DNA from 3 places in the Brevibacillus sp. HD3.3A genome. Region 3 is predicted to be linked to each of the others. Evidence: riboswitches for the same ligand, from Rfam matches in the RefSeq annotation. Region 3 holds a riboswitch; each other region holds the start of a gene.
What was found. A riboswitch is a leader RNA that binds a small molecule or an ion and turns the genes downstream of it on or off. The one in region 3 is predicted to bind lysine.

Region 1 (9,628 bases), 2.9 Mb from region 3:
CGTCCGATATTACCGTGAAGCTTTACCAAAGACCTGTACATGTGATCTGGCTGGCGACAGCGGCGGAGCATGTGGAGCATGGCAGTGAAGCGTCAGACGACGAAGGGCCGGGCTTCTGGGCCGTTGACAACGTGGTGGTGGATGAATCGAAGCTGAACTGGGATCATACAGCGCTCCTGCTGTCCAGCTACAAGCCAGGCCGGCTCAAGGTGAACTATTACAGCAAGCGGGAGCCTCGCCAGTCGTGGTGCGGCTATATTCAAGTAATTGAAGATGTCCGGCCAATCCCGGCTGTCCCCGCCTGCGACAAGGATGAATCAGGCTTGGCTCCTACCCAATCGCCGCTGCTGTTGATCAACAATCGCGGCAAGGAATATCGCGACGGGCAGACCATTTCAGTCAATTCCTTGGCAGAGCTGGACAATGACAGAGAGCTGCGGCTAAAAGCTACGTACGCAAAACGCAGCGGAAACAAAAAGCTGCGGGATGGAACGGGGCGCAACGGCACGGCTTACTACATGCCGAACCTCGTCTGGACGTACGGAGAGACGCCAGTTGGCTCCAATCAGACGACTGTTGGAGCGACGATTTCATCCGACAACACGGTTCAAGTGTTTTATGAAGGACAGGAAATCGCGCTTTTCGAGTCAGACCCGGATGATGAATACGAAGATGAGGGAATGTCATCCCTCGATTTGCGGCAAATTATCGAGGACAACGACGGAAAAGCAGGCGTCTACACAATCAAGGTGACCAACCATCTTACGTACAAGACTTGCTCGCTTGTGCTAAAAGACAAAAAATACGTGAAAGACTTGAACGTCCAGGAACGAAATGAAACCATGTCTCTGAAAGTAGAAGTGAAATAAGCAAACGTCCCCCTTGCAATTGGCAGGGGGGTTTTTGTTGGGAAAAGTGCTCAAAGGGGAGGGCAAGCGAGATGACCAGTGAACAGATCGCCATTCTGAAACAGTTCGGTTTTTGCATCGAAGGGGAGCAAGTGAAACATTTGAAGCTGGGAATCGTAACAGACAGTAAGGAATTTGTACGCTTTTCCACGCCTGAGCAGTTGCGGGAGCATATCAAACAGCTGCTTCGCAATCAGTGTTTATGGAAGCAAAAGCGCGGCGAGCAATAGAAACAGAAGAGCGGAAAGGTGTGGGAGGGATTGGGACAGATGGAGTCGAGAGCATATTTGCAGCAGGAGCTGGCAGCGGTAGAAGCATGGGAGAAAGATCAAAACGACTTGTGGTTTTGGGAAAAGCTGGGCAGGCTTCCTTTCGTCTGGCTGGATAAAATAACGCCCAATTTCGTCAGGGATAAGCTGGGAACGGCAGTAGACGAGATGGCGGCATTTCTTGAAACGGGAGGGACGTATCTCGTTTCGGATGCGGCGATTTACAGCAAGTTCGCTCAGCGGCTTGAGCAGGAGCAATCCGGTTCGAGGCAGCCGCGAGCAGAAGAGGTCGCAGGAGCGCCGCTTGTGCTCATGGATGAAGTGGCTCTTAATCTGAAAGAGTCGCGGGCGACTTTTGCCACGGTGCAAGGTGCGACGACGGGGATCGGCGGAATTTTTACATTGGCTATCGACATTCCGTTGCTTTTGGGCACCTCGTTGAAAGTATTGCAAGAAATGGCCCTCTGCTACGGATATCGGCCAGAAGAAAAGCGAGAGCGCCTGTTCGTGGTCAAGTGTCTTCAATTTGCTTCCTCGGATATTGTCGGGAAAAAAGCGATTTTGGCTGAGCTTTCCCGGTTTGACGAGCCAGCTGCGCAGAAAGACGTCATCGCGCAATTGCAAGGCTGGCGGGAGGTCGTCGTGACGTACACCGAAAATTTCGGGTGGAAAAAGCTGTTTCAGCTGGTACCGATTGCGGGTATTTTGTTCGGAGCGTACTTGAATCGTTCAACCGTACAGGATGTCGCCGAAGCGGGGAGAATGCTTTACCGCAAGCGGCGAATCCTGGAGCGATTGCGGGCACAAGAAACAGCGCAGCGTGATTAAGCCAGGTCTTCGGCTGTCAGCGCGAAAATCAGATGATCTTCCCACACGCCGTTGATCTGCAAGTAGTGCAAGGACAACCCTTCCTTGCGAAAACCGTTTTTCTCCAAAACGCGAATAGAGGCCGTATTGCGAGGCATGACAGCGGCTTGCACGCGGTGCAAACCGGCTTCTTGAAAGGCGAAAGCGAGAGCGAGCCTGACGGCGGCTGTCGTGTAGCCTTTTTGGTTGCAGCTTTGATCCATGAAGTAACCGATGGTTGCGTTTTGCCAGGCGCCGCGTACGACGTTTGACAGGGCAACACGGCCGATCATGTCGTCCGTTTCGCGCAGAAAGACGCCAAAAGCGTAGCCTGTGCCAGCGGCAAAGTCTTTTTCCGCCTGGGCGATTTGTTCCTGTTGGCCCGTGAGCGTCAAAAAGGAAGACGACCGAATCGGTTCAAAAGGTTGCAAAAAAGCATGATTACGCAGCCGAAGCTCAAGAAGCTCGGCTGCGTCGTCCATGCCCAGAGGTCGCAGATAGACCGTTTCTGTATGTAGCGTCATGATATCAATCCTCCCTGGAAAAAGTCGGATCGACATTGTACCATGACTTGATTTAAGTGGAAAGGCTTTTTCTTTTCAGCGGCCTTCTGGTCTTAGCCCAGCAATTCGGAGAAAGAAACGCCAAACGCCTTGCAGGTTTCCACTTCTTTCGCTGTAGGGGACAGCTCGATTTTCAAGCCTTCAAGTGGTGTTTCCGCACCGCGCTCGCTCGCTTTTTTCAAGAGAGTATCTACGGCAGCGCCAACGTGCTCGTAAGCGGAATCGCAGGAACCGAATGCGACTACTTTTTTGCCAGTCAGATCGATGTCGTCCATCTCTTCGTAGAAGTCCAGGCACTCGTCCGGAAGATCGCCGTCGCCCCAAGTGTAAGCGCCGAGCAGGATGCCATCGTAGTCCTCAAGTTCCTTGGCTGTTGCGTCCATCACTTCTTTTATCTCCAGCTCTTTTCCTGTGGATCGAATACCCTCAGCAATCGCTTCAGCAATCTCTTGTGTGTTTCCAGTCATGCTTGCGTAAACCATCAAAATGCGGCTCATAAGGTTGAAACCCTCCAAATAAGATAATGAAAATCATTCTCACAAAAATAAGATAATGAAAATGATTCTCGTTGTCAATGATTTTTTTTCTTTCTATAAAGCTGTTGCCACATGGGAATGATTTTGGTAGAGTTAAATGAAATTATAATATTGGAAGTCTAAATAGAGGTGCGCCGAAGAATAGTACATCTTTTCGTCATCTGCCGGGGGGCGGGAAAAGGAGGAAAGGCTAAAGCGCCGAAGCGGTTGTTGTTCCCCTCGAACAGCAGCGGCTGGGGTGGCTCATGAACAATGAACATCCTGTCACAAAAGACGATTGTCTTCTTGTGGAGCGCTATTTACGATTTGCTTGGGCAGTTTGGAAAGCAATGAGATAGCGAATGCACTCATTGCTTTTTTTAGTCAATTTAAACAAGGCAAGGTTTTGACCAAAAAGGAGGATTTACCTGTGAACATGATGGATGCAAATGAAATTATCGCGTTTATTCAAAAAAGCGAAAAGAAAACACCTGTGAAAGTATACGTGAAAGGCAATCTGGAGGGCATTGACTTCGGTGCCAGCGCAAAAACGTTCATCACTGGCTCTACTGGCGTCGTCTTTGGCGAGTGGAAAGAGATCGAGCCTGTTTTGGCTGCAAACGCCGACAAAATCGAGGACTACGTGGTAGAAAGCGACCGCCGCAATTCCGCGATTCCATTGCTCGATACAAAAGGCATCCAGGCTCGCATCGAGCCGGGCGCGATCATCCGTGACCAGGTTACCATCGGAAACAACGCGGTGATCATGATGGGAGCTTCGATCAATATTGGCGCGGTAATTGGCGAAGGCACGATGATCGACATGAACGTGGTTGTAGGTGGACGCGGTACAATCGGGAAAAATTGCCACATCGGCGCTGGTTCTGTCATTGCAGGCGTTATTGAGCCGCCTTCCGCACAGCCGGTTGTTGTCGAAGACGATGTCGTGATCGGTGCCAATGCGGTTATCCTCGAAGGCGTTCGCGTAGGAAAAGGCGCGGTCGTAGCAGCAGGCGCGGTCGTGATTGAGGATGTGCCGCCATACGTGGTTGTTGCGGGCACACCTGCTCGTGTCATCAAACAAATCGACGACAAAACTCGCTCCAAGACGGAGATCAAGCAGGAGCTACGTCAGCTGTAGGGGAGAGAGCTCACATGGACTGGCGTACGCTCGACGAACAATACATCGTCTCTTCTTATAAACGTTTGCCTATCGCGATCGCCAAAGGGGAAGGAAACTACCTGTACGATACAGCGGGCAACAAGTATTTGGACCTGTTTACGGGCCTGGCAGTCAATGTGCTGGGCCACTCCCACCCGGGGATTGTTCAGGCGCTGCGCGATCAGGGAGAACGTTTCCTGCACATTTCCAACGTATTTTTGAACCAGCCGGCGATCCTGTTGGCCAAGCGGCTGGTCGAGCAGACGATCCCGGGAAAAGTGTTCTTCACCAATTCCGGCGCAGAGGCGACCGAGTCCGCGATCAAAATGATTCACAAATGGACGAAGACCGACGGAGCGGGACGCGAAGGGATCGTCGTCCTGCGCAACAGTTTTCACGGCAGGACGCTGGGCGCCGTTCGGCTGACCAGGCAAGCGCACGTCTATCAAGATTTTCCGCAGCCGGATTTTCCCGTGTACGAGCTTGATCCGGAGGACACAGCCGGATTGCGCGCCATCTGTCGCGAGGCAAAGCCAGCAGCCGTCCTGATGGAGCCTGTTCTTGGCTCCGGGGGTGTCGTGCCTTTGTCTGTAGACTTTTTGCGCGAGGTGGCGACCATTTGCCAAGAGGAAGGCATGCTGTTTGCCATGGATGAAATCCAGACAGGCATGGGACGGACGGGAAAACTGTTTGCCTACGAGCACGCAGGCGTGACGCCAGATTTGATCCTGTTTGCCAAAGGAGTAGGCGGCGGACTTCCGCTCGGTGGCGTCATTGCCGGGACGAAGCTGATGAACCAGTTCAAGCCGGGAGATCACGGCACGACTTTTGCGCCGTCTCCGCTTTCGGCTGCTTTGGGCAATGTCGTGCTGGACGAACTGCTCGATCCCGCATTTGCAGCGAGCGTAGACGAAGTGATTGCCTACCTGTGGGCTGGACTGGAAGCACTGCGTGAGCGCCTCCCGGAACAGCTTCAGGCGCTGCGCGGCAAAGGCATGATGGTGGGAATCCCGCTCAGTGCTGCTCCCGAAGAGGTCAGCCGCTTGCAGCAAGCCATGCTGGATCGGGGAGTTCTCGTGGATGTGACGCAAAAAACGATTGTTCGCTTGCTGCCGCCGCTCACTTTGACCAAGGAAGACGTAGACCGTTTCCTGGAAAGCTTTGCAGCGGAACTGGCTGAGCTTCAAGGGGCAAAAGGGGAGGCGTAAGCGATGACGACATCTTTGTTTACCCAAATTCGCCGCGATCTGCACCAAATTCCCGAGCCGGGCTTTCAAGAGGTAAAAACGCAAAAGTATTTGCTCGATTACCTAGAGAAGCTTCCGCAAGATCGGCTGGAGATCAAGACGTGGCGCACCGGGATTTTGGTCAAGGTTGCCGGAACCAATCCGAAGCGGACGATTGCCTGGCGGACTGACATGGACGGCTTGCCGATTGCAGAGGAGACGTCCTATCCGTTTCGCTCGTTGCATGAAGGGTATATGCATGCGTGCGGACACGACATGCACATGGCGATTGCTCTCGGGCTGCTGACGCATTTTGTGCAGCAGCCGATCGCAGATCACCTGCTGTTCCTGTTTCAGCCGGCGGAAGAAGGGCCAGGCGGCGCCCTGCCGATGATGGAGAGCGAAGAGTTTGCGCTCTGGCGGCCCGACTGCATTTTTGCCCTGCATATCGCTCCCGAGTACCCTGTGGGGCATATTGCTACAAAGCCGGGCATTTTGTTTGCGAACACGTCCGAATTGTACATCGATTTGGTCGGAAAAGGCGGACATGCGGCGTTCCCGCACAAAGCAAATGACATGGTAGTTGCCGGGAGCCATCTGGTGACGCAGCTACAGTCCATCATTTCGCGCAACATCGACCCGCTCGATTCCGCTGTCGTGACCATCGGCAAGCTGGAGGGCGGAACCAAGCAAAACATCATCGCCGAGAAGGCGCGGCTGGAAGGGACGATTCGCACGTTCTCGACAGAGTCCATGGCTCTGGTCAAGGAGAGGATTGAATCGCTAGTAAAAGGGATCGAGGCCGGTTTTGACTGTACAGCATCCATTGACTACGGCGTGGGCTACTGCCAGGTGTACAACGAAGAAAAGCTCACGACAGCGTTCATGGACTGGGTGCGCGAGCATGGGGAGGATGTGACGCTGATCGCCTGCAAGGAAGCGATGACCGGAGAAGACTTCGGCTACTTCCTGCAAGAGATTCCCGGCTTTTTGTTCTGGCTGGGCGTTCATACCCCCTACGGCTTGCATCATGCCAAAATCGAGCCGAGCGAGGAAGCGATCGAAGTCGCGATTCGTCTCGTCTCCCGGTATTTTACCTGGCTTTCGCAGCAAGACTAGCGTGCGACGGCAAAAGAAGAGCGGCTGTGCTGGCCGTTCTTTTTTTATCGGCCAATACCAATAGTGTGCGGACGGCCATATGCCCGCATTGTCAAGAGTCCGGAGTGGTTATTCACAAAATGGTGAACAAGTCTTTCTTCCTGTGCGGCCGTTGCTTGTGGATTCTGTGGATATTGTTGAAAAAACTTGTCTTTGCACCACAACTATTTGCCGTTTTTCACGTATAAACTAGAGAGAAGAAATTCCGGAAGAACAAGCGCTGCCGCGCACACATACAGGAGGATTATGACATGAAAAAAGCATGGTTATCGGCCTTGTTGGCGCTGACTGTAGCGGGAGTCGGGACTACCGCTGCTTTGGGAGAAGGTGCGTTGCGCGTATTTGTCGGCTCAGAAACGATTGCGAGTGACATGCCGGCTTCCAAAGCTGATTCGATTGAATCGTTGGTCAATAAGCTTGGCGGATTCGTCGATTACGATCAGAAAACAGGAAAGCTGCAAGTAGTCAAGCCCAATGTAAACATCATTGTCCTGGAAGGGATTCAGCAGACACGCAACAAAACAATCGTGTTCAGCAACCCGATCAAAGGCTACAGTGACAAAAATGTTCCGCGCACCTTCAACGTCTTTGTCGAAGTGGACGAAGCTCCCGTCGCCAAAGACTTGCGTATACAACTGGTTCTGATCGGACCGGATGGCAAAGAAGTAAGCAGAGGAAAAGAGCTGAAGTATTCGACGCAAAACGCGAACAGCTTCTATTTCGCCGAGCCGTTTGTTTCGACCAAGCTGGAGGACTACGGCAATTACAAGGTGCAAGTCCAAATGAAGTCGGAGAAGTTCCCTACGTATGTCGTAGTAGGCGAAAACACTTTTACGGTAGGGCGATAAATTAAATGGCTTGGAAACGTTCCCACTTGGCTTGGTCACATGGTATAATAGACTGAATAAACCAATATACATGTTGAAAGCAAGTACATGAAAGAAAGGAACGATGGGAGCAGATGGAGACAAATCCCCCGCGATCGTCCACGGATGTAGAAGGCCCGAGTATACACATTGCCTGGAAAGATGAGCATTCGATTCAGGCAGAGTGGAGTATGACGAAGGAGTTCGAGCAGGAAGTGGAGAAGAAATTTGCGATACCTTTTGCCGAACTGCCGTTTGTCCTGCGCCTTTTTGACGTGACTGAGCGCAAAGAGATCCGTAACGATGGCACAGACCTTTACACTGATTTTGATATTAATCACCGCTCTTCCGAATGGATTTTGTACGGAGTCACGCAAGGATTGGAATATTGCGTCGATCTCGGCATTCGGATGGTGGATGGAAGGTTCTATTCGCTGTCAAGATCTCAAATGATTTGATCAACGTGCTCGTTTGATTTGGCTGTTTGGATGTGTGATCCAAGGAAGCCGCATAGGAAGTAGTACCCGTTTTCTTATAAGGAAAAAGCCCCGCTGGCCCACGTTTTCGTGTGGCTGGAACGGGGCTTTTATTTTTGCGGCGGATGGCTTATGGCACTTGGCGCTGTTTGTCCAGCAGACGAAGCGCGATAGCGAAGACCGCCCAGGCAGGCAGCGGCTCATCCAGCTTGCCGAGCCATTCCGGCGACGTAATCAAACCTTCGCGCAATGCCCGTTTGCCGAGATCGAGCTTCCAGGGGGGATAAGGGGATGGCTCTTCAGGCGTAAATTGATCGTAGGCGCTCAAATTGTAATTTTGAATCAAACGAATCAGCTTGTCGGCGTACTGCGGATCAGTGGCATACCCGGCTTTTGACAGCGCCTGGGCAGCTTCCTGCGGCGTCTGGGCCATCAGCACTTTTTTGTATGCGGGCTTGAGCAGAAACTGGGCGTGATCGTCGATGGATTGTTGATAGTTGTAGTAAGCTTTGAACTCGGATGGGTGGGACACGGTTTCCCCGTTTACGACTTCCTTGCTGACGGTGGTGACCGATCCGGCGGGGCCTGTGCCTTTGATGCCAAACAAATTGTAGGAGGAGCGGCCTGTCGTCGAATCAACAGGCACTTTTTGCCCCCAGCCTGATTCCAAAATGGCTTGCGCAATCGTGATGGAAGGGAAAATGTGATAATTCAAGTAAGACTGCCTGGCGGAGCCTGCCACCAGCTCGATGAATGCTTGCGGCTCCATACGCTTTTCACCTCTTTCGTCGTCGCTGACCTCTGGCGGTGGGTACTGGCAAATTCGGCTATCTGTACCCATGTTATGCCGGGCGCAGCGAAAAAAGCTCCGCGAGGAAAGCAGCGCACGCATGCAGACGTAAAAAAACAGCAGGTCAGAGCCTGCTGCTTCATGGTTACGGTTTGCGAGGTTGAAAATATTGGACGCGTTTGTTGAACAAATGCAGCTCCGCCTTGTAGTCGCGGGCCAAGTAACGACAGTATTCGTTGGCTTTGTTCATGTCTCCGTTCGTGGCAGCTTCCGGGAGCGAAATCTGGATGTAATGCTTCTCGGTGCCATCTTCGTTGGCGCTGCCAACTCCGACCACGATCGATTTGTACATGCTCGGGTCTTTTCCCTTGAGGAGGAACCACGATTCCTTGCCTTCCGGACGTTCTTCTATGGTGTATGGAAACGCTGCCTCTTGATAGGACCAGCCGAGTTGCTGCCCTGTTTTAGCGGTCATGTCCATATATCGCGTAAACTTGGCTTTCACGTCTTCAATAGTTGCAGATTGGGCGGTAGAGCCATTCACAAAATAGATGTAGGCCGATTGAAGTTTCACGATTGCACCCTCCTAGTACCGGGAATATCTGCGTTTAGTGTAGCATTGCTTCCACTCTTTGGCAATGAGACAGTTGCGAAACGAAAACAATTGCGCGTCTTTTCTGAAAAGTGTAAAATATAAATACTATTTATATAGTCGATAAGTGAACGATAAAGGATCATGGAGGAGTAAGCCCATGCAGGAGGCCTCGATTAGACACGTATTTGAAGCATTGAACACGATGCGCGCCATTGATGTGGTAAACAAGGAAGACTGGGAGCGGGCGGCGAAGG
Region 2 (9,628 bases), 620 kb from region 3:
AGAGCAAGGCGGTACTGTCCTGGTTGACTTCTGGGCTCCTTGGTGCGGCCCTTGCAAAATGATCGCTCCTGTCCTGGAGCAAATCGACGGAGAAGTGGGCTCCAAGCTCAAAATCGTCAAAGTAAACGTTGACGACAACCCGGATTCCGCAGGCCGTTTTGGCGTTATGTCCATCCCGACCTTGATCGTCTTCAAAGATGGTCAGCCTGTAGACAAAGTGATCGGCTTCCAACCAAAAGAAGCCCTCATGGCAACCGTAGGCAAACACCTGTAAGCATAAACGACCAGACAGCATGAGAAGCGGCGCTCCAATGCCGCTTTTCTCATGTCTGCAGGGATGCTGTCTTTTTGCTTCCTTATAATAGAAAGCGTTTTCACGAACGATCAAACTGTCGCTGGCAATGAGAAGCGGCAGTTTTTTTGCTTGGGCTGCGATTATGCCGGAGCTACGTTTTCTAATCCGCCGAATCATGATACTATGAGCATAGAACGTACATTCTTATTGCAGGAATGATAAGGGAAGGAAGTCATTTGATGCCAAGCAAATTGACGAAAGAGCAAAGCGACTATCTCGTGTCGAAAATACAGCGGTTTTTCGCTGAACAACGCTCGGAAAACCTGGGCAATCTGGAAACGGAAGAGATGATCGAGTTCTTTTCCAAAGAACTGGGGCCGTTTTTTTACAATCAGGGAGTACAGGATAGCCGCAAGCTTTTGCTGGAACGGATGAGCGCACTGGAAGACGAGCTGTACGTCCTGGAGCAGCCCGTCATGAAAAAGCGATAGCAGATGAAAGAACGAGGGAGGGAGCAGCCATGAACCGTTCGTTGAAAGATAAGCTGGCTGTGCTGCCAGAAAAACCCGGCTGCTACCTGATGAAAAATGCAAGCGGGGAAATTATTTACGTCGGAAAGGCTAAAGTGCTGAAAAACCGCGTACGCTCCTACTTTACGGGTAGCCATAACGGGAAGACGCAGCTTTTGGTCAGCGAGATCGTCGATTTTGAGTACATTGTGGTAGCCTCGGCGATTGAGGCGCTGCTGTTGGAGTGCAACCTGATCAAAAAGCATGACCCCCGCTACAACGTCATGCTGCGCGATGACAAGACGTATCCGTACATCAAAATCACGAATGAAGAACAGCCTCGTCTGGAGATTACTCGCAAGGTGCTGAAGGACAAAGCCAAATATTTTGGCCCGTATCCAAACGCTGGTGATGCTTCCGAGGTGAAGAAGCTGCTGGACCGGCTCTATCCTTTGCGCAAATGCCGCAACATGCCCAAACAGGTTTGCTTGTACTACCATTTGGGCCAATGTCTTGCTCCCTGTGTGTACGAGGTTTCGGCAGAGGAAAACCAGCGACTGGTTGACGAGATTAGCCGATTCCTCGACGGCGGTCATGATCAGATGAAGCAGAGCCTGACCGAGAAAATGCTACAGGCGGCAGAAGCGATGGAGTTCGAGCGGGCCAAGGAACTGCGGGATCAGATCAAGAGCATTGAAGCGGTGATGGAAAAGCAGAAGATCACGTTTACCGACACGGTAGACCGCGACATTATCGGCTTTGCGGTAGAAAAGGGCTGGATGTGCATTCAAATTTTTTACATGCGCCAGGGCAAAATGATCGAGCGGCAGACGACCTCTTTTCCATACTATGGCGGCGAAAGCGAAGACTTCATGTCGTACGTCACCCAGTTTTACTACGACAAGCAAAACGCGCTGCCAAAAGAAATTTTGCTGCCGGAGGAAAGCGAGCCGGAGCTGCTTAGCGAATGGCTCGGGGTCAAAGTATTGACACCGAAGCGGAGCAAAAAGCGCGAGCTGGTCGAGATGGCCTGTGAAAACGCGCGCATTGCCCTCCAGGAGAAGTTCGCGCTGATGTCCAAAGATGATGCGAGGACGATTCAGGCTGTGCACAATTTGGGGCACGTGCTGGGGATTGGCGTTCCCCACCGGATCGAGGCGTTCGACAACTCCAACATTCAGGGAACAGAGCCGGTGTCTGCGATGATCGTGTTTACAGACGGTCGTCCGGACAAAAAGGAGTACCGCAAGTTCAAGATCAAGACGGTCGAAGGCCCCGACGATTACGGGTCCATGCGCGAAGTTGTCCGCAGACGCTATTCGCGGTTGCTGAAGGAAAACCAGCCATTGCCGGACTTGATCGTCATCGACGGAGGCAAAGGCCAAATCAGCGCTGCCATGGACGTCCTGGAGAACGAATTGGGGCTGTACATTCCGGTCTGCGGCTTGGCGAAGGATGAAAAGCACAAAACGGCGCAGCTGATGTACGGCGATCCGCCAGAACCCGTGAATCTGAAGCGGGACAGCTATGAGTTTTATTTGCTACAGCGCATTCAGGACGAGGTTCACCGTTTTGCGATCACGTTCCACAGACAGTCACGGACGAAAACGATGCTCTCCTCCCAACTGGATGAAATTCCGGGCATCGGCGAGAAGCGGCGCAAGCTGTTGTTTACCCATTTTGGCTCGCTGAAAAAAATGCGCGAAGCGACTGTGGAGGATTTCCGGCAGCTTGGGATCGGCGACAAGCTGGCCCGAGAGATCATCACTCATTTGCGCAAGCTGGAATCGTAACGGTTTTGCAAAAAGCGATTGAACCGCTCGGATTCCCATGATATAATGCGTTTCAAACAGAATAGTTAGCCTCACTTCCATTTATGGAGTGAGGTAGAGGCGCGAAAACCATGAGTACCACCCTGAGATCGGGTATCTGTGAAGGGAACGGGAAAGGGGGATTCGCCGAAGTGTGGAGAAAAACCCGTTTGTCTCCATGCTGGGTCTGCATTGAACAAGTGCAGGACTGTCATCTGGCTCTTGACCGGCGCCAGATGGAGAGCTATCTCACGGTGTGTCGATGTGAGCGGTGACAGGGATTTGCCTTGTCATGTGCTGCCATGGACCGCGTGTAATTGGGAGGGAGGAACCGGTATGTCGAAACAGTAGGCAGCGGCAGGTACTTATTCCTTGTCGGTGCCTTTTTTATACAGACTTTTTCCAGTAAAAATAGAGAGATTCATAAAACGGCAGCAAAAGATACATTCTACAATCATTGGATATGAGAAAAGGGAGCGAAGCCGCATGGGGTTGATCGTGCAGAAATACGGAGGCACCTCTGTAGGGACCATTGAGCGAATTTTACGAGTTGCAGATCGAATTGCCAGTTACAAAGAAGAAGGGCACGATGTGGTGGTCGTCGTATCTGCGATGGGCAAATCTACAGACGTATTGGTAGATATGGCCAAACAGATCAGCGCCTACCCGTCCGAGCGAGAGCTGGATATGTTGCTGACCACGGGGGAGCAAGTATCTATCGCCTTGCTTGCAATGGCCTTGCACACGAAAGGCTACGATGCGATTTCTTTGACAGGCTGGCAGGCTGGAATCACGACGGAAGCGATTCATGGCCGGGCGCGAATCAAACAAATTGATTCTGAGCGCATCCAGGCAGAAATAAGCCGCGGACGTGTTGTGATCGTAGCAGGTTTTCAAGGTCTCAGCGACGAAGGAGAAATTACGACGCTCGGCCGGGGTGGTTCGGATACATCGGCAGTTACGCTGGCCGCCAGCTTGAATGCAGACAAATGCGAGATTTTCACGGATGTGTCCGGTGTGTACACAGCCGATCCGCGGATGGTGCCAGCGGCAAGCAAGCTGGACACGATCTCGTACGACGAGATGCTTGAACTCGCGAATCTCGGAGCGGGAGTTCTTCACCCGCGCTCGGTGGAGGCAGCGAAGAAATACAAAGTACGGCTGGTCGTCCGCTCCAGCTTTACTGCCGAAGAAGGTACGTACGTTGAGGAGGTTGCCAACATGGAAACAGGAAGAGTAGTAAGTGGAGTCGCGCATGACGAGGATGTAGCAAAAGTCACGGTTGTCGGTATGCCTGCGAAGGTTGGGACTCTTTCCCGCCTGTTCAATACGCTGGCGGACAATCAGGTGAACGTCGACATCATTATTCAAAGCTCCTATGACGCAGCAGTGACGAATATTTCCTTCACGGTTGCTGCGGATGACTTGAAAAAGGCATTGGACACGTTGGAAAACCACAAAGCAGAGCTTGGCTTCGAAAAAGTCGATTACGAGCAAAACCTGACCAAAGTGTCCATCGTAGGCTCCGGCATGGTCAACAATCCGGGAGTGGCTGCCGAGATGTTCCGCGTTTTGGCAGAAAAAGAAATTTCTATTAAAATGGTTTCAACTTCAGACATCAAAGTTTCTTGCGTCATTCCTGCCGGGCAGACTGAGCTTGCTGTCCGCAGCCTGCACTCGGCATACGGACTCGATGTGGAAGAGACAGCAGTGGTGCACGGAATCTAGGCAGCGAATGCTCCCTCGCCTGTAGGCAGAGGGGGCATCTTTTTGACCTGACAAGACACGCCAGTCCTGACAATTATTGCGCTGCGAATGGTTGGCATGAAGGATCACTTTGGAGTATGGGCGCGTATCATGATCGTAGAACGGCTCTCGACCTCCAGCCGGGCAAAGGTGTCTTTTCCTTTCCATTGCTCAATGCTGCCAGCAATGATGCCTGCTTCGAGCGACAGGGAGCGGCTGAGGCGTTCCGGTGTTTGGTAGTTGTGGATCGTATGGGTGAGTTTGTAGACGATGGTTTCGGCAGACTCTTCCAAAAGATCAAGCTGTCCCAATCCGAGGCGAATAAAAGGCATAATCGGACCTGTGGAAGACTGGATGGGGATTTTTCGCCCGAGGTCTTTTCCCAGCCAGTACAAAATTGGACTCTCGCTGTCTCCGAGCAGGCTGTTCGTCAATGTCTCGCGTAGCAGATGGTAGCCGAGGTAGGGCATGTTCATTCTTTCCGCTACGGGAATCGTTTGCGGCGGCAACAGTGCTGCCAGCTGATCGGTTTGGTTCATGGCGCTTCCCTCCTGTTTGTAAGAGAGTATGAGAGAAGCCCGGACTCTATGACCGATTCATAGAAAAAATAGTGAAATTGAACAAAGTTATTCTATCAATGTATTTAGTCTATTGATTGTCTTGACGCTCTCTGTCGACAAGAGTACAATTGGATTTGGTCAAAGTTTTGCCCAACTTTTTTTCGTATTTTGACACATTCCGACAAAGTTAGGCGTGAGAGGTTCTAACGGCTTTTTGGCATGTCTAATAGGGTAGGCAATGGGTTAGGATATGGGAGAAAGGTCCATAAAAGAGCGCTACATACACTGAAAGGGGGACCATTGTATGGCGAAAGGCCATAGCTTTCTCAGTCACAAGCTGCACTCACTTCTTGGTTTGTTTCCGATCGGGCTCTTCCTGCTGTTTCACTTGACAGCCAACTATCAAGCGACCCACGGAGCAGAAGCGTTCAACCAGACTGTTGGTCTGATTGAAAAAGTTCCACTTCTCTTGATCGTTGAATTCGTTTTCATCTACATCCCGATCCTGTTCCACGCTATTTACGGTCTCTACATCGCATTCCAGGCAAAACAAAACGTGGGGAACTTCAGTTACTTCAGAAACCAAATGTTTCTGTGGCAACGCCTGACAGGAGTCATTACCCTCATTTTCATTGTTTGGCATGTGTGGTCGACACGTATCCCGAAAGCGATGGGTGTAACCGTAAATTTTGACATGATGGCTGACATTCTTAGCAGCCCAGCAATGATCGTATTCTACACAATTGGGATTATCAGTACGGTTTTCCACTTCTCCAACGGAATCTGGTCGTTCCTGGTTCACTGGGGAATTACAGTTGGACCACGTTCCCAACGAATTGCAACATACTTCACTATGGTCGTATTCGTAGTTGTAACCTTCATCGGATTGCGTGCGATGTCGGCTTTCATTCTGTAGGGATAGGGGGACTCAATCATGGCAAAAGGTAAACTGATCATTGTCGGTGGTGGTTTGGCCGGCTTGATGGCTACCATCAAAGCAGCAGAAAAAGGCGTTCCCGTCCAGCTGTTCTCCCTGGTTCCGGTAAAACGTTCCCACTCTGTATGTGCACAGGGCGGTATCAACGGCGCGGTAAATACCAAAGGGGAAGGCGACTCCACTTGGGAGCACTTTGACGATACAGTATACGGCGGAGACTTCTTGGCAAACCAACCGCCTGTAAAAGCAATGTGTGATGCAGCACCTGGAATTATTTACATGCTTGACCGTATGGGCGTTATGTTCAACCGTACAGCAGAAGGTCTTCTGGACTTCCGTCGTTTTGGAGGAACCAAGCACCACCGTACTGCGTTTGCAGGCGCGACTACCGGTCAACAATTGCTGTACGCTTTGGACGAGCAAGTACGCCGTTATGAAGCAGAAGGTCTTGTAACCAAGTACGAATATTGGGATTTCCTCGGAGCCGTTTTGGACGATACAGGAACCTGTCGCGGGATTACCGCGCAAAATATGCGTTCCGGTGAAATTCAATCCTTCCGTGCAGATGCTGTCATTCTGGCAACAGGCGGACCTGGTATCATCTTTGGTAAATCGACCAACTCGATCATCAACACGGGTACAGCAGCGTCTGCGGCTTACCAGCAAGGCGTTATCTACTCCAATGGTGAGATGATCCAGATTCACCCGACAGCGATTCCTGGCGACGACAAACTGCGTCTGATGTCTGAATCTGCGCGCGGTGAAGGCGGACGTGTATGGACATACAGAGACGGTAAACCTTGGTACTTCCTGGAGGATAAATATCCTGCATACGGAAACCTGGTGCCGCGCGATATCGCGACTCGCGAAATCTTCTCTGTCTGCGTAGACATGAAACTGGGTGTCAACGGCGAGAACATGGTATACCTCGACCTGTCCCACAAAGATCCAAAAGAGCTGGATGTAAAACTGGGCGGTATTATCGAGATTTACGAAAAATTCGTTGGGGATGACCCACGCAAAGTACCAATGAAGATTTTCCCTGCGGTTCACTACTCCATGGGCGGTATGTGGGTAGATTACAACCAGATGACCAACATTCCTGGTCTGTTTGCAGCGGGTGAGTGCGATTACTCCCAGCACGGCGCAAACCGTTTGGGTGCAAACTCCCTGTTGTCCGCGATCTACGGCGGTATGGTTGCCGGTCCGAAAGCTATCGAGTACATCAAAGGCTTGAACCAATCTTCGGACGACCTGTCTTCTACTCTCTTTGACAGCTACACAAGCAAAGAGCAGGCGAAATACGACGGCATCTTGAAAATGGACGGAACAGAAAATGCTTACCTGATCCACAAAGAGCTTGGCGAGTGGATGACAGACAACGTAACGGTAGTTCGCTACAACGACCGTCTGGAAAAAACAGATGCCAAGATTCAAGAGTTGATGGAGCGTTACAAAAAAATCAACATCAACGATACAAACAAATGGAGCAACTCCGGTGCTTCCTTTACCCGTCACCTGTGGAACATGCTGGTTCTCTCCCGCGCGATCACAATCGGTGCGCTCATGCGTAACGAAAGCCGCGGTGCTCACTACAAACCAGACTTCCCAGAGCGTGATGACGAGAACTTCATGAAGACAACCATGGCGAAGTACAACCCGGAAACAACTGCGCCAGAGATTTACTATGAAGACATCGATGTTTCGTTGATTGCACCACGGAAACGTGACTATACGTCTGACAAGAAGCACTAAAAGAGGAGGAAACTGATCATGGCAGAAAAATTGATTCACCTGATTATTACCCGCCAAGATAGCCCTGACAGCACTCCATACAAGGAAGAGTTCAGAATCCCGTACCGCCCTGGTATGAACGTCATTAGTGCACTGATGGAGATTCAACGCAATCCGGTCAATGCACAAGGCCAGAAAACCGCTCCGGTAAACTGGGAATCGAACTGCTTGGAAGAAGTATGTGGTGCGTGCTCGATGGTGATCAACGGTAGACCACGCCAAGCTTGCTCGGCGCTGGTAGACAAATTGGAGCAGCCGATTCGTCTGGAACCAATGAGCACATTCCCTGTACAACGTGACTTGTCGATTGACCGCAGCCGCATGTTCGATGCGCTGAAACGCGTAAAAGCGTGGGTTCCAATCGATGGTACGCACGATCTGGGACCAGGTCCACGCATGCCGGAAGTTGAGCGCCAATGGGCGTACGAGCTGTCCAAATGCATGACGTGCGGTGTTTGCCTGGAGGCTTGCCCGAACGTGAACTCGAAAGCCGAGTTCATTGGACCGTTCGCAATCTCGCAAGTTCGTCTGTTCAACCAGCATCCAACTGGTATGATGAACAAGCATGAGCGTCTGGAAGCACTGATGGAGGATGGCGGTATCGGCGATTGCGGTAACTCGCAAAACTGCGTGCAAGCTTGTCCAAAAGGCATCCCGCTCACCACTTCGATCGCTCACATGAACAAAGAAACAGTCAAACATGCTGTGAAGAAGTTCTTCTTCTCCTAAGCTGTTGTCAAAAGAAAAGGCGTGCGCCGGTTACCCGGAATGCACGCCTTTTTGTCTTGCTTCCTGGACAGCCGCAACTGCCAGTTTTTCAAACATGTACACGAACTGCTCCCATTCCTCATCCGTGAAATGAGCAAACAGTTGCTTCAACGCCTCCAGCCGATTTTGCTTGGCTTTGGTCAAAATGCTTTTTCCGTGATCCAAAAGACTGATGTACACGACGCGCCGATCTTCCTCATCGCGGTCGCGGCTTACGTACCCGTGCTTGTCCAGGCGATCAATCATGGCAGTGATTGCGCTTGGTTTGACATTCATGGAATCGGCCAATTCTCCGACGGTGCATCTTTGGCGTTGCTCCAATTGATGGAGAATATAAAACTGCGGTCCGGTCAAACCTGCCACAGGCTCGGCCAACTGTGACCCAAGTGTGCGCATAATCGTGCGGAATGCCTCTTGCAGGCGATCTATTGACTCAGGGGAGGGGGAAGACATGCTGAATTTCAGCTCCTTACAGCATAGTAGCAATATAGTAACGAGGAAGTTTCGTACAGGAAATATTTAACGTAATTAAATATAGGCCGAATCACCTGATTTGTCAACCTTACGGCAAAAGACGAGAATACCCGAGCGGTTCCCAGTGAAAACTGATACATAATGGGTGTACTTCCAACAAGGGGGCAAACGATGAAAAAACAGGTGATCAGCTTAGGGTTAGCGTTGGTTTTGCTTCCCGTAACAACCGTGAATCAGACGCAGGCAGACGTGTTCGCTTCTGGCGACTCCGCTGTTCTGCCGCGTGTGGTCATGCAGGATTTGGCGGAAATGAAGCAGCCATTACATACAAGTCATTCAGCAGAGACGGCAGGGAGCGGACAGCGGGCAAGCAGCGCCAATGAGTGGCAGCGCTCGGAGTCGGTTCCACTGGGCGAACAAGCTGTGCAAGCGCAAGTGTCCACCCTGGAGATGATCGAGGCTGGCCGTGCCTGGCAGGAAGCAGGCGTCAAAGGGGAAGGGATGCTCGTCTCCGTCATCGATACAGGAGTGAACCCGCGCCATCCTGACTTGCCAGCGCCGCACGACAAGCGGTTGGCGGTGCAAAAGTCCGGTTCGGCCCAAAAGGTGATTCCAGGCTTCAACTGGGCGGACCGCAACCAGACGACGGAAGATGTCGCCGAATCCCAACACGGCATCCACGTGGCCGGGATCATCGCCGCCAACGGGAAAATCAAAGGAGTTGCACCGGAAGC
Region 3 (9,628 bases):
TGCTGAAAATTCACCAGTACACGATGCTGTGTGCGCCGACGATGGCCCAGATGGCTGCACTCGAAGCGTTGCGCCATGGCCGCGCGGATATGGAGCGAATGATCGAGAGTTACCGTCAGCGCCGTAATTACGTAGTCGATGGCTTCCGCCAGATCGGACTTACGTGCCATGAACCGGATGGAGCGTTTTACGCCTTCCCGTCTGTGGCGGCAACAGGACTTAGTTCCGCCGAGTTTGCCGAAAAGCTGCTCATGGAGGAGAAAGTGGCAGTCGTGCCGGGAGACGTGTTTGGCGAGAGCGGACAAGGCCACATTCGCTGCTCGTATGCGACGTCCATGGAGCAGTTGAAAAAGGCGCTGGATCGGATGGAGCGCCTGATGGGACGATTGCAGTAGGGCAGGCGAGGAAAACAGCAAAGAGGACAGTGCCAGTAGCGCTGTCCTCTTTTTTATGCAGCAGCATTGCTTTTTCGGATAAATTTATGACGACATGACGATCGTGGCGACGAGCTGTGTGACAAGCGCAGCTACGATCATGGAAATACTGGAGACAGTGCCTGAGATCGGACTGATTTCAAACGCCTTGGACGTCCCTGCGCCGTGCGCACTTGTGCCCAGCAGGACACCGCGCGCGATATCATCGGAAATCCGCAAGTAAGCAATAATGTACGGCCCGATGATGGAACCGAGCACTCCGGTCATCAAGACGAGCACGGCGGTAATCGAAGGAACGCCCCCGATCATTTGCGATACGTTCATGGCGATTGGCGTCGTGATGGAACGCGGCAAAAGGCTGTAGAGCACTTGCTGATCGGTATGCAAAAGCAAAGCGAGCACAGCGGAGGAGATGACGGCCACCGCCGAGCCGGACACGACACTGATCATGATTTGTGCCGCGTGTTTCTTCAATAAAGGATAGTGCTTGTAGAGTGGCACAGCAAAGGCGATAGTCGCAGGCTGGAGCATGTACGCCAGCCATTTTCCCCCTTCGTTGTAATCAGCGTAAGGGATTTGGGCGCACAGCAGCAGGACAACCAGCAGAAGCGGTGTGAACAAGATAGGCGAAAAGAGCATAATCGGTCTATAGCGATAAAGCCGTTTGGCCGTCAAATAAATGACGATAGTCAGCAAAAAGCCAATCAGTCCGGTCATCATGAGCGTGTATGCCCCTTCCGCTTCGAGATGCTTTGGGCGATCAAGCCGCTGCAGACCATGACGAACGCAGTGCCGATCACGATAATCAGAACAATTTGCAGCCCTTCATGCAGCATCAGGCTTTGGTACGAGACAATGCCGACAGACGGCGGAATAAAAAACAACAGCAGCTCTGCCAAAAGCCATGCGGCTCCGGTTTCAATCCATTCCAGCCGCAAAATTTTGGCCTGGAGCAAGAAAAACACAACAAACATCCCCAGGATGCTGCCGGGGATTTTCCAGCCGAGCGCAGAAACAAGCAGGTTCATCAAAACAGACATGAGAATGAAAAATGCTACTTGCCCCGCAATGATAATCAGTCTTTTCATGATGGTCCTCTCCCTTTGGGAAAAGTGTACATCAGCTTTTTTCATAGGTAAAATGCATATATAGAATGAGTAACATTCATCTTATCTATAGAAGAAACGGAGCGAAGAGCGGATGGACATTCGCCATTTGCAATACTTTTTGGAGGTAGCGCGGCATAGCAGCTTCACCAAGGCGGCAGAGTCGCTGTATATTACCCAGCCGACGATCAGCAAGATGGTGCGCAATCTGGAGGAGGAAATTGGCGTAGAGCTGTTTGAGCGGGTCGGAAAGCGCATCACGTTGACCGATGCGGGATGGGTTTTGTTCTCCCAGGCGGAAGTCATGGTGAAATCGTTCGAGAATATGAAAATCAGGTTGGCAGATTTGATGGAGCTAAAGCGCGGAAAAATTCGCATCGGGCTGCCGCCGATGGTAGGAGCGAGCTTTTTTCCAAAAGTCATCGGGAAGTTTTGCGAGCAGTATCCGGGGATCGAGTTGGAGCTGCTGGAAGTCGGTTCGAAAAAAGTGGAGGCAGATGTCGCATCGGGGATGCTGGACAGCGGTGTCGTTTTGCTGCCGACAGATGAAGCGCTTTTTGAGTCGTACTCGTTCGTCAACGAGCAGATTCGCGTCGTGGTTCACCCGACTCATCCATTGGCCGAGCAGCAGGAGGTATCGCTGATCGAGCTTGCGCAGGAGCGCTTTTTGCTGTTTCACGAAGACTTTTCCTTGCACAACCGGATTATTGACGAGTGCGTGCGAGTCGGCTTTCACCCTGCGGTCATGTACAAAAGCTCTCAGTGGGACTTTCTCTCGGAAATGGTGGCAGCCAATGTCGGGATTACCTTGCTGCCCCAAACGATCTGCCGGGAGCTGGACCCGCGCCGTTTTCACAGTCTTGCGCTGGTCAATCCGACGATCCGATGGCACCTCGGGATGATTTGGCGCAAAAACGCCTATCTCTCGTATGCGACGCGCGAATGGATTCGCTTCACGAAAGAAAGCTTGCCCCATATGAAAAGCAAGGCTTCATCTTCTGAATGAAGCCTTGCTCGTATGGGAGTGGCCGCAATTGGCTGCGACCGAAAATGGTATGCATGTATATGGTAGAAAAGGCGGCTGGTTGATAGGAGCAGCCTGTTACAACAATGGGAATGGTCGTATAGGAAAAAATGAAATTATTATTTCGTATTGCGAAGTTTTAGAAACCAACAGATTGATTCAAGGCGCTTACAGCCAGATTGTATTGATAAAGAGCGTCGGCAGCTTTGGTTTCGGATTCGAATAATTCTGCTTCTTTGTCGATCAGGTCATTCAAAGAGCCTTTTTTATTGTTGGCGTAATCGTAAAGAGTTTGTTCGTATTGTTTGGCAGCTTCTTCTTTGGCAGCGTTGCTTGCTGTCAGTGCAGCTTTGGCAGCTGCCGCTTTTTCGTAGGAATCGCTGACTTCCAGACTCACTTTTTGTTTGAGGCTTTGCAGCAGCAGCTCTTCTTTGCGCAGGTCGTTGCGCGCGATTCTTCCTTTATATGTGCTTCCCGCGGAGTATTCTGCCGTAAAATCGGCTTTGATTTGGGCGTACTCTCTTTTCGCTTCGGCTTCGATCATGTCAGGGCGTTTTTGGTAGGCCAGAGCAAGAGCTTCTTCCACTGTATTCAGCGGGGCAGAGGTCAGTGCGCTCGTTTGCAGCAACCACTCTTTGTCCTGTTTTTCATTCAGCAAGCCGTTGAGCTTGGCCAATGCTTCCTTGTAGCTGCTTTCCAGAGCGGACAGCTTGTCTTTGGCGTCATTGTCATCGGCCCAGTATTGGCGCTGGATGCTTTTCTTTTGCACCTTGATTTTTTCTTCCAGGGCGCGAACTTCAAAATATGCTTTTTGGACATCGAGGCGCAGAGCGTTTTGCTTGGTGGCAAAGGAAGCTTCACCGACGAGCAAATCTTTTTTCGCTTCAGCTTCATCTCCGTACTTGTCAGAAGCTTCACTCAGCGAATTGACGTCATCCTTTTTGATTGCCGCTGTGTCTCGAAGGGTCAGGAGAGACTCATAGCGAGTGGTTTCGTAATCGAGTCTCGCCAGTTCCAGGTCAACACTGTTTTTCAATGCTTGCTCAACAGCGTGATCGAGAGAGAGGGGAGCTACTGCTGTTTGTTCCACCGCCGCTGCGAGAGGGGCTGCCAGAGCCAGGTGCGAGCTGCCGACAAAAAGAGCAGTGACCAGTGTGGTGCTGTAAAGATGTTTGGACAACCGGGACTTCATTTACAAAGCCTCCTTCATTTCACGAGTAATGAAAACGATAATCATTATCAATTTTCATGAACAGTATATATTTCCAACCTGATGTTCGTCAATACGAAATCGAGAGTTGGAATGATAGAAAACATCATTTATCAATCAAAGAGTTTAAATAATTTACAAATTTTGTGTAAAGGCAGCGTGCAGCAAGAAAGGCATCCAGATAGCGGACGCCTTTCTTGCTATGAGCTTGGTCAAAAGTAAAGAGGAGAGAGCCGCTGATCTATATAAAAGGCAGTCTGGAGCTTGCTGCCTAATTCATCAGATAAAAAGGAGGGAAAATGACGAAAAAATATTACGTGAAGCGAAATATTAGAAACCGATCGATTGATCCAATGTGCTGACAGCAAGGTTGTATTGATAGAGCGATTCAGATGCTTTGGTTTCTGCTGCAAACAGGCTTGCTTCTTTTTCGATCAAGTCTTTCAAGGCTGCTTTTTGACTCGTGTAATCCGACAAAGCTTGCTGGTATTGCTTGGCTGCTTCGTTTTTGGCAAGGACGCTCTCAGCCAATGCTTTTTTCGCCGCGGCGACCTTTTCGAAAGAGTCGGCTACTTCTTGATCGACTTTTTGCTTCAGTCGTTCCAGCACCAGGTCGGACTTGCGCAATTGCTTGACGGCTACTTTGCCTTTATAGGTGCTGATGGGCGTGTAATCTTTCGTGTAGTTAACTTTGACTTCGGCAAAATCTTTCTCGGCGACAGCTTTCATCATGTCAGGCCGCTTTTTGTAGGCTTGCGCTTTGGCTTCTTCCAGAGTGGCAACAAGCGGTGCGGACAGCTCGCGGGTTTCGAAGCGCCAGGACTTGTCCTTTTTTTCGTTCAGCAGATCGTTGAGTTTGGCCAATGCCTGCTTGTAGCTGGTTTCCAGAGCGGACAGCTTTTCTTTCGCTTCGTCGTTCTCCGACCAGTATTGGCGTTGGATGCTTTGCTTTTGCAGCTTGATCTTTTCTTCCAGAGAAGAGACTTCAAAATACGCTTTTTGCACTTGCAACTGCAAATTGTTTTTTGAGGTTTTCAAAGTGACTTCGCTAAGCGCCAGGTCTTTTCTCGCTTTGGCAGCGTCTTCGTATTTTTTCTTGGCATCATCGAGCGTATTGACGTTTTCGAGCTGGATGGCCGCTTTTTCTCGCAGCGTATAGAGCGTTTCATATTCCGTAACATCGTAATCTATTTGCAGCAGCTCAAGATCGATGCTGGTTTTCAATGCTTGCTCGATCGCACCGTGAAGAGACAGAGGAGCGGTCTGGGTTTGTTCTGCGGCTGCAACGACTGCAGGAGCGGCCATAGCCAAATGAGTATTGCCTGCAAGAAGCGCGGCAACCAGTGTAGTGCTGTAGAGATGCTTCGATAACCTGGACTTCATTATGGGGCCTCCTTGGGAATAGGAAAAGAGTTTGTCGATAACGATTCTCATTATCAAATTTTCATGAACAGTATATATTTCCAGTCTACATTCGTCAATATGTAATCATAAGAAAGTTGATCGGAAAAATAAAATGAAACAAAGAAAAAGCTCCCTCGACGTGAGGGAGCCTGCAATGACTTGTTTGGCAAAGCTATTTATTTTTCGTCCATGCTGAAATCTACTTTATGGAGCGGAACAAGCTTGCTCTTTTTCGTATACTTGTAGACAAGCCAGACGATCAAAAACAGCGGCAAGCCAACATAGGAGACGAACACGCCGTTCCAGTCAATCTCGCCGCCGATAAACGCCGAGTAGTTTTGGCCGACAATGACGACGCAGCAAATGATAAAGGCGAAAATCGGGCCAAACGGGAACAGCTTCGCCCGGTATGGCAGCTCACGCAGGTCGCGGCCTTGGGCCAGGTACGCTTTGCGGAAGCGGTAATGGCTGATGGCAATGCCGAGCCAAGCGATAAACCCGGACATGCCGGATGCGTTCAGAAGCCATACGTACACCTCGCCATCTCCAAACAGGGAAGACAGAAACGCCAGCGCACCAATGGCAGCCGTCATGATCAAGGAATTGATCGGGACGCCGTTGCGAGTGACTTTGGCAAACCATTTTGGCGCTTTTCCTTCCTTCGCCAGCACCCACAGCATGCGGGTGGATGCGTACATGCCGGAGTTGCCGGCAGACAGCACGGAGGTGAGGATGACCGCATTCATCACAGAGGCGGCGAAGGCAAAGCCGGCTTTTTCAAAGACGATCGTGAACGGGCTGATGGCAATATCGGTAATATCACCGCTGATCAGATTCGGATTGTCGTAAGGAACGAGCAACCCGATAATCAAGATTGCGAAAATGTAGAAGAGCAAGATGCGCCAAAAAATCTGGCGGATCGCTTTCGGGATATTGCGCGCAGGGTCTTCGCTCTCACCAGCGGCCACCCCTACAAGCTCGGTTCCCTGGAACGAGAACCCGGCAATCATGAAGACGCCGAGAAGCGCCATGAAGCCGCCATTGAACGGTGCATCGCCTTTGGTGAAGTTTTGGAAGCCGACTGCTTCGCCACCCATAATGCCGAAGATCATCAAAATACCAATGATGATAAAGACGACGACGGTGACTACTTTAATCAAGGCAAACCAGTATTCGGATTCGCCGTAGCCTTTGACAGACAACAGATTAAGAGCAAACATAAGGACGAGGAACAAGGCACTCCACAAAATGGCGGGAGTATCCGGGAACCAGTATTTCATAATGAGAGCTGCGGCTGACAGTTCGACCGCAATCGTAATTGCCCAGTTGTACCAGTAATTCCAGCCAAGCGCGAAGCCGAGTGACGGGTCGACGAATCTGGTGGCGTAGGTGGAAAAGGAGCCGGATACAGGCATGAAGGCGGCCATTTCCCCAAGACTGGTCATCAAAAAGTAAACCATGATACTGATAGCGATGTAGGCGACCAAAGCGCCCCCTGGTCCGGCTTCGTGAATCGAGCCTCCACTCGCCAGGAACAAGCCCGTACCGATGGAGCCGCCGATGGCGATCATCGTCAGGTGGCGGGCTTTCAAACCACGTTGCAGTTGATTCTGTGACATAAGATGCTTGCACGACCTTTCGAAGATTTTGAGAAGGTCGGTCGGAAACGAAAAAACCGCCAATAGCCAAAAAACGGCATAGGGCGGTATCATCCAATCCCCACCAAGCCTTCACTGAAGATAGCACACCACGTTTGCCCGGCAAGCAAACGTGACAGTTCTGTCCCTTTCGGGTACAGCCCCAGCCCACGCGCACAGAGATGCGATATGAGCTTCGGCGGCTTTTCCCTTTCCTGGAGTCATAGATTTCTTCTGAATCTCGTACAGGATGACATAAAAGCCGCGACCTCTACCCTCACCGTGAAAGATGAGGATAACATGTATGAAGTTGATTTATTTATCAACTATATAAGATTGATCGTTATTAATCAATGAAAAAAGTTGTGCTGCAAAATATTGCTAGAGTGGGAGCAAGGGCTACAAAAATGACCTGCGCGCAGGCCAGGAGCCTTGCAGCTTGCGGATTTGCACGATTTGTCCCGTATGAAAAGCGTCGTGCAAAATGATGCTCATCACGCTTTGCCCGATGGAGATGGTGGGCAGCGGCTGATCGAATGCATCGCCGGAAAGGGAGCGGAGCTTTTCATGAATGCCGCGATGTACTTCTTCCATGCGCTGCACCGCCGCTTGCCAAGCTGCTTCGTCGTCTGGCGCTCCGGATGGTTGGAAGGTGTCATCGTTCGTCTCAGCCGTACCAGGAAAATCCGTACCGGATAGACGGTGCAGCAAACGCTCTTTGAAATAGAGCAGATGACTGAGATTTTCCCAGATCGTGTTCGCTGCCTCTCCTTCGGGACGCCAGCTGGCTTGGGCCACGGTCACGCCATCCAGGGCGTGCTTGAGCGGCGGATACCAATCTTCTTTGTCATACGTGCACTCCCATTCATGAACAAGCAATTCCATCCGATTCATGTGTTTCCTCCTCGTCTGTCAAACAGATTGGTGAAGCGCTATAATGGCAATAAGAAGAAGTTTGTAACGTTCAAAATGAATTTTGGTGGTTACAAGATGATCTTACCATATGTTGGTGTTACCTACAAGAAGCGAAAATAGATGGGGGAAGAGAAGTGTGCAATGGCTATGCATCGATTTTTTAAACAGCGATTGGCGTGACTGGCGCGGGACAGGCCGCAAGGAAAATCGCCTGGCAAAGCGGGAATGGCAGGAATGGTTTTTGCAAGAGCACCAATTGCAGGCACCGCTGCCGCTTGACGAGGAAACCGTCGCTGTTCTTGTGCAATTTCGCGAGTATATGCGAATGCTTTTGGAAAAGGTGGTCAGCGGGGAGGCATTGCTGCAAGAGGAGTTGGAGCAACTGAACGAGACGCTGGCAAAAGCTCCGTTTTACGTTCGCGTCGTGCCTGGTGAAGAGGAAGCAACTTATGCGCAGGAATGGCATAGCGCGATTGAAGGATGGCCACTGGTCATGGCGCGGATCGCCGGGTCTTTTGCCACGCTGTTGCTTCCGTCCCATCTGGAGCGGATCAAGATTTGCGACAACGAGGACTGCCGCTGGGTGTTCTACGATGAAAGCCGGAACCGGGTGCGGCGCTGGTGCGACGATAAAATGTGCGGCAATCTGATGAAGGTACGCCGTTTTCGGGAGCGGCAAAAGGAGAAAAAATGAGCGAAGGAAAAGGGGCAGAGAAACAGACTGCGCCTTTTTTCATGTCTGGGCAAAAGAGCAGGGAGAAGCCCACGATCTGCTGTCGCTGCCATCGCTGTAGCAAACGTTTCGCGGCATGGGAAGCGTCATGCTTTCAGTATGTGTAGCCCGCGAATCCGCAAATGCAAATGACGTACATGGAAAGGAAAATGGAGGCATAATAAGAAGCAGGTAACAAGGGACCGGAAGCGAGGTGGCGGGATGAGTCGCAAACGGAAAATATGGCGCAGGGCACTGGTTTTGCTTTTGCTTGTAGGAGCGTGTACGGCGATCTGGTATTTGCGTCCTTACCAGCACGATCAGGCTGCCAAAGATGCGATGCAGGGCGGGGAAGGCATCACCGTTATCGATACGGGGGACTGGATTGCTTTTGAAGGCGGGGAAGCCCGGGAGCCAGGGCTGATCCTGTATCCAGGTGCTTTGGTCAAATCGGAGAGCTATGCACCGCTGGCACGAGCTTTGGCTGGTTCCGGATATCGGGTATTCGTAGCGAGAATGCCGCTGAATTTGGCTATCAGCGATGTCGAGCGAGCCAATCAAGTGTTGAAAGCATATCCCAAGCAATCGTTTGTGATCGGCGGGCACTCTTTGGGCGGAGCCATGGCAGCCCGGTTTGCGGTCCAACACCTCGATCGGATCGATGGCGTCTTCTTTTTGGGAGCCTATCCGGACAAACGGGGAGATTTGCAAAAAGCGGAAATACCCGTCTTGTCCTTGCTCGGATCGCGGGATGGCGTGGTGAATCGGGAAAAGTTTGCGGCCAGCAAGGCATTTTTGCCAGAGAATGCGGTATTCATGACAATCGAGGGCGGCAATCACGCGCAGGTCGGCAGCTATGGCGCGCAGGAAGGCGACCAGCCTGCTGCCATCACTCCGCAGGAGCAGTGGCAGCAAACGGTAGCGGCGATCAAGGATTGGCTCCTGTCAGACGTCATTCCCCGAAAGAGAGATAATGCCGGAAACGACTCCGGTAATCCGGATGTTTTCGGAAGGTAACAGGAGCGGTTCGTCTGTCGGACGCGTGGTCGTAAACAAGCATTCTACCGGATTGACATCTGTTGCGATGCGGACGAGAAACTGGCCTTCCTGCCTGATCAGGACGGGCCTGTCTTTGATCGGTTCCATGGAGAAGTCGGAAATAAGCAAAGCGTCTCCGGGAAAAATG

Region 1: it holds a riboswitch for lysine, as region 3 does, so the genes downstream of both, dapD (2,3,4,5-tetrahydropyridine-2,6-dicarboxylate N-acetyltransferase) here and HP435_RS05765 (amino acid permease) in region 3, are expected to answer to the same signal.
Region 2: it holds a riboswitch for lysine, as region 3 does, so the genes downstream of both, HP435_RS08520 (aspartate kinase) here and HP435_RS05765 (amino acid permease) in region 3, are expected to answer to the same signal.

Annotation. Positions count from the first base shown of each region.
Region 1 covers NZ_CP085874.1:3,999,078-4,008,705, reverse strand. Annotated here, with positions in the region: gene HP435_RS18535 (hypothetical protein) at 1-869, shown strand, start outside; gene HP435_RS18530 (hypothetical protein) at 941-1,138, shown strand; gene HP435_RS18525 (EcsC family protein) at 1,178-2,005, shown strand; gene HP435_RS18520 (GNAT family N-acetyltransferase) at 2,002-2,547, opposite strand; gene HP435_RS18515 (flavodoxin) at 2,640-3,083, opposite strand; lysine riboswitch at 3,239-3,428, shown strand; gene dapD (2,3,4,5-tetrahydropyridine-2,6-dicarboxylate N-acetyltransferase) at 3,532-4,242, shown strand; gene HP435_RS18505 (aspartate aminotransferase family protein) at 4,257-5,471, shown strand; gene HP435_RS18500 (N-acetyldiaminopimelate deacetylase) at 5,475-6,608, shown strand; gene HP435_RS18495 (hypothetical protein) at 6,899-7,495, shown strand; gene HP435_RS18490 (DUF4912 domain-containing protein) at 7,609-7,971, shown strand; gene HP435_RS18485 (glycoside hydrolase family 73 protein) at 8,120-8,758, opposite strand; gene HP435_RS18480 (DUF1885 family protein) at 8,925-9,353, opposite strand; gene HP435_RS18475 (MarR family winged helix-turn-helix transcriptional regulator) at 9,532-9,628, shown strand, end outside.
Region 2 covers NZ_CP085874.1:1,741,936-1,751,563, forward strand. Annotated here, with positions in the region: gene trxA (thioredoxin) at 1-274, shown strand, start outside; gene HP435_RS08510 (DUF2164 domain-containing protein) at 535-786, shown strand; gene uvrC (excinuclease ABC subunit UvrC) at 816-2,597, shown strand; lysine riboswitch at 2,684-2,870, shown strand; gene HP435_RS08520 (aspartate kinase) at 3,102-4,343, shown strand; gene HP435_RS08525 (DUF2507 domain-containing protein) at 4,448-4,900, opposite strand; gene HP435_RS08530 (succinate dehydrogenase cytochrome b558 subunit) at 5,226-5,837, shown strand; gene sdhA (succinate dehydrogenase flavoprotein subunit) at 5,856-7,613, shown strand; gene sdhB (succinate dehydrogenase iron-sulfur subunit) at 7,632-8,381, shown strand; gene HP435_RS08545 (MarR family winged helix-turn-helix transcriptional regulator) at 8,412-8,873, opposite strand; gene HP435_RS08550 (S8 family serine peptidase) at 9,066-9,628, shown strand, end outside.
Region 3 covers NZ_CP085874.1:1,120,965-1,130,592, forward strand. Annotated here, with positions in the region: gene HP435_RS05735 (aminotransferase) at 1-395, shown strand, start outside; gene HP435_RS05740 (LrgB family protein) at 480-1,154, opposite strand; gene HP435_RS05745 (CidA/LrgA family protein) at 1,151-1,522, opposite strand; gene HP435_RS05750 (cidABC operon transcriptional activator CidR) at 1,635-2,546, shown strand; gene HP435_RS05755 (TolC family protein) at 2,704-3,756, opposite strand; gene HP435_RS05760 (TolC family protein) at 4,105-5,157, opposite strand; gene HP435_RS05765 (amino acid permease) at 5,355-6,797, opposite strand; lysine riboswitch at 6,911-7,097, opposite strand; gene HP435_RS05770 (DinB family protein) at 7,215-7,709, opposite strand; gene HP435_RS05775 (CGNR zinc finger domain-containing protein) at 7,867-8,424, shown strand; gene HP435_RS05780 (alpha/beta fold hydrolase) at 8,665-9,459, shown strand; gene HP435_RS05785 (hypothetical protein) at 9,388-9,628, opposite strand, start outside.